Regions from separate parts of the Embleya sp. NPDC050493 genome, predicted to be linked through region 2. Evidence: riboswitches for the same ligand, from Rfam matches in the RefSeq annotation. Region 2 holds a riboswitch; the other holds the start of a gene.
The links. A riboswitch is a leader RNA that binds a small molecule or an ion and turns the genes downstream of it on or off. The one in region 2 is predicted to bind cobalamin.
Positions count from the first base shown of each region.

Region 1 (2,193 bases), on a different contig from region 2:
GTGGCGCAGTCGATCACCTCGCGGTCGCGCAGGTCCACGCCCGGCCAGCCCTCGCCGTCGGCGCTGAGCGAGACGTCCACACGCGGTCCGGCGACGGTGGTGCCGGCGCCGCGCTTGCGGACCAGGCGGCCTTCGAGTTCGAGCTGCTCCAGCGCGTGCCGCAGGGTGGCCCGGGCGACGCCGAAGCGGGCGGCGAGGTCGCGCTCGTTGGGGAGGATGTCGCCGGAGCTGAAGTCCTCCTCGATCGCCTTCAGCAGCGAGGTGCGCAGTTGCCAGTACTTGGGCTCGCCGAAGACCGCTTCGTCCGGCAATGTCGCCATGCTGCTCACGGACGCCCCCTCGGCTGGCCGACGCCTGCGCGGCGCGGACTTATTGCATGCTCGGTTTAGTAAAGACGGTTGAATATAACCGCGTCGGACCACGAAAGGTCCAGACCAAGTCGGTCGAAGTTCCCGGTGACCTGGCTCACATCACCCTGCCCGGGCCGCCGGCGCCTAAGCTGACCTGCGCGAATGGTTCACGCCCCCGACCGGGGTGCGTGTCGCAAGAGGGAATCCGGTGCGAGTCCGGAACTGCCCCGCAGCGGTGAGTGGGAACGAGAGCCGTCATCACGCACTGGACGCCGAGCACGGTGTCCGGGAAGCGACGGCCGGTAGGTGTCGGTGCCCGGACGGGCCGACGTGCCCACGAGTCCGAAGACCTGCCTTCGCCCGTGCGCGGCCCGACCGTGCGCGGCCCGTCCGGGGCCCCGCGGGAGGGTCGGTCGCGTGTTCGTGGCCGGCTCCGCCGCTTCGTCTCGGTCGGGACCCGGATCGAACTCGCGAAGGAGAGTTCCCATGACCCGCTCCGACCGCTCCCGCTCCGATCGCTCCGACCGCTCGCAACGTGCCGCTCGTCGTGATCGCGCGGCGCAGCCCAAGCAGCCGAAACAGCCCAAGCAGCCCGCCGATTCGGCCGCCTGCACGATCACCGTGTGCCGGGGCTGCTGTTGCGGCACCGCCAAGATCGCGGGTACGGATCACGCGGGCCAACCGGCCGCGCTGGGCGCGGCCCTGGCCGGCACTCGGGTCGCGGTCCGGCTCAGCGACTGTCTGGGTCCGTGCGAGCGCGGCAACGTGGTCGTCGTGCAACCCTCGCCGACGGGCCGTGCGGCGGGCGGCCGGCCGACCTGGTTCGGGACGGTCAACGACCCCGAGACGACCGGCGAGATAGCGGCGTGGGCGGCGGCGGGCGGTCCGGGGATCGCGGACGCCCCGGGGGTGTTGGACCTGTACGAATTCACGCCGAACCGCAAGGCCCGGCAGGGGTTGGACTCCTGACGAGGGCTCATCCCCGAAGCCTGCCCGGCCGCGAAGACGACCCGACGAAAAGGCCGCCCCACCCGGGCGACGCCCGGACGAACATCGGGCGCCGGACCGGCCGGGCGGCCGACACCGATGCGGAACATCGGGAAAATTGGTCCAGTCCAATGTATTGACGGGCCGGAAGCGGAAGGCCACCCTTTGGCCATTGGTCTATACCAAGTCCATCGAGGGAGTCCCCCGTGGCACGTCGCTACGTCCCCGTCCTGGCCGCTGCCGCCGCGTCGGCCGGATTGATCTCGCTGTTCGCATTCACCGGTGGTGCGACCGCCGCCGGCCCCGCCGCGTCCCCGGCGGCCACCGGCATCGGCAGCAACTGGTACGCCGCCGCCCCCTACCTGATGCCGCTCGACAACGACCCGCCGGACGCCGGCGCGGTGATGGACGCCACCGGCCTGAAGGCGTTCCAGCTCGCCTTCATCCTGGCCCCCAACGGCGGTGGTTGTACGCCGACTTGGGACGGCACCAAGCCGACCTCGACGGATACCGCGGTGGCCGGTGTGATCGCCGCGATCCGGGCCAAGGGTGGTGACGTCTCGGCATCCGCCGGCGGCTACGGCGGCACCAAGCTCGGCCAGACCTGCGGCACTCCCGAAGCGACCGCCGCCGCGTACCAGCAGGTGATCGACAAGTACTCGCTCAAGGCGCTGGACTTCGACCTGGAGGAGCCCGAGTACGAGAACGCCGCGGCCATCCACAACGAGATCGGCGCCGCGAAGATCATCCAGCAGCGCAACCCGGGCATCTACCTCTCGGTGACCACGGCCGCCACCGCCGACGGTACCGGCTGGTTCGGCAAGCAGATGTTGAACGAGGCCAAGGCGCAGGGCTT
Region 1 is NZ_JBITHP010000012.1:165,300-167,492, forward strand. It holds gene ACIBM5_RS23780 (GntR family transcriptional regulator) at 1-320, opposite strand, end outside; cobalamin riboswitch at 534-705, shown strand; gene ACIBM5_RS23785 ((2Fe-2S) ferredoxin domain-containing protein) at 837-1,319, shown strand; gene ACIBM5_RS23790 (carbohydrate-binding protein) at 1,544-2,193, shown strand, end outside.
Region 1: another riboswitch for cobalamin. It lies ahead of ACIBM5_RS23785 ((2Fe-2S) ferredoxin domain-containing protein); the one in region 2 lies ahead of metE (5-methyltetrahydropteroyltriglutamate--homocysteine S-methyltransferase).

Region 2 (2,193 bases):
TGGTAGCTGTCGAGTTGCAGCCCGACCGGTCGACCGGCGTCGATGACGGCTGTCACGTTCTCCCACGCCTTGCGCGGAGAGGCGGTTTCCCGGACCAGGAGTTCGTACCCGAGTCCGGTCGCCAGGTTTTTGGTGAGCTCGAACGGCTTGACCCGTCCCCCGAGGAAGGGGAAGCCCATGCTCTTGCTGTCCCAGTAGACGAAGGACAGGCCGGAGCCGAGGCCGAAGAGCATCGGCTCGGACAGATCGAGTCCTTGCCGGCGCAGCAACACCCCCAGAGTCGTCGTCTCGCAGTGCTGCGTGCCTCGGGCATCGATGTCCATCACCATGGTCACGCCGTGTTCTCCTCGCCAGGAATCGTCAGCCGGGTCATCGGTTCTTCATGCGGTGCCGGTTTCGCTCGACGTGTCCGCGGCTGGTGGCTGGGCCCCTCGCGGATGAACTCGGCGCGCGCACGGGGAGATCATGCCGCGCGCGGCCCAGCGAAGCGAGACGGCCCCGGCCGCCGCCCGCGAAGCCTTCGACGTCGCCCCTCACACCGGGATCCGCACCGCGGTTCGGCCGGCGGCCGGATCACCGGAGTGGCGGGTCACCGGGCTCACCGAAGGCGAGGCCGCGACCCTTTCGGGCCGCGTACCGCGCGGATGCACCGCGCCGCGCCGTCCACTCGGTGGACTCGCGTTCCGAACCCGCCCGCGGCCGGCTAAGCTGGCGGATGCAGTCGGTTCGCCCTGCCCGCCAGGCAGACGCGTCGTAAGAGGGAACCCGGTGTGAATCCGGGACTGCCCCGCAGCGGTGAGTGGGAACGACCGCCGTCAACAGCACTGGGCCCGTACCGGGCCCGGGAAGCGACGGCCAGTAGGAGTCCGCCTTTTCGGTGGGCGCGCCCACGAGTCCGAAGACCTGCCACTGCCCGTGCGCCGCCGAAGCGCACGGTGATCTCGGTGACCTCGTGGGCGGGTCGGCGGACAACCCGGTGGGACACGTGCGCGAGTGCGCCGAAGTGGCCCCCGCGGTTTGCCATCCCTTCGCGCCTTCGATCCGTCCCGGGATCCCGGAGACGACTCGCGAAGGAGAGTTCCGTGACCACCAAGTCCGCAGCCGCGGCAGCACGCGCCACCGTGTACGGCTACCCCCGACAGGGCCCGCGCCGAGAGCTGAAGAAGGCCATCGAGGGCTACTGGGCCGGTCGGGTCACCGCCGACGCGCTCGGCGACGCCTCGGCCGAACTGCGCCACGCCAACTGGCGTCGGCTCGCCGATGCCGGGATCCACGAGGTTCCCACCGGTGACTTCTCGCTCTACGACCACGTCCTGGACACCAGCGTGATGGTCGGCGCGATCCCGGCCCGACACCGTGCCGCCGTCGAAGCCGACGCCCTGGACGGCTACTTCGCGATGGCGCGCGGCACCCGGGATGTGGCGCCGCTGGAGCTGACCAAGTGGTTCGACACCAACTACCACTACCTGGTCCCCGAGCTGGGCCCCGACACCGCGTTCTCCGCGAACTCCGTCAAGCAGGTCGCCGAGTTCGCGGAGGCCACCGCGCTGGGGCTGACCGCGCGCCCGGTGCTCGTGGGCCCGCTTACCTTTCTCCTGTCCGCCAAGCCCGCGCCGGGCGTCGCGGCCGACTTCCGGCCGCTGACCCTGCTGGACCGCCTGTTGCCGGTGTATGCCGAGGTGCTCGCCGACCTGCGGGCCGCCGGCGCCGAGTGGGTGCAACTCGACGAGCCCGCCCTGGTCCAGGACCGCAGCTTCGCCGAACTCAACGCCACCGCACGTGCGTACCGCGACCTGGGCGGTCTCACCGACCGACCCAGGCTGCTGGTCGCCTCGTACTTCGATCGTCTCGGCGAGGCGTTGCCGATTCTGGCCAAGGCCCCGATCGAGGGCCTCGCCCTGGACTTCACCGGTGCGGCGGCCGCCAACCTGGACGCACTGGCAGCGGTCGGCGGGCTGCCCGGCAAGCGTCTGGTCGCCGGCGTCGTCGACGGCCGCAACGTGTGGATCAACGACCTCGGCAAGTCGCTGACCGTGCTCGGCACTCTGCTGGGCCTGGCCGACCGCGTCGACGTCGCGGCCTCCTGCTCGCTGCTGCACGTGCCCCTGGACGCCGACGTCGAGCACGACATCGACCCGCAGATCGCCCGCTGGCTCGCCTTCGCCCGACAAAAGACCGCGGAGGTCGTCACTC
Region 2 is NZ_JBITHP010000044.1:32,893-35,085, reverse strand. It holds gene ACIBM5_RS44030 (BtrH N-terminal domain-containing protein) at 1-329, opposite strand, end outside; cobalamin riboswitch at 742-908, shown strand; gene metE (5-methyltetrahydropteroyltriglutamate--homocysteine S-methyltransferase) at 1,083-2,193, shown strand, end outside.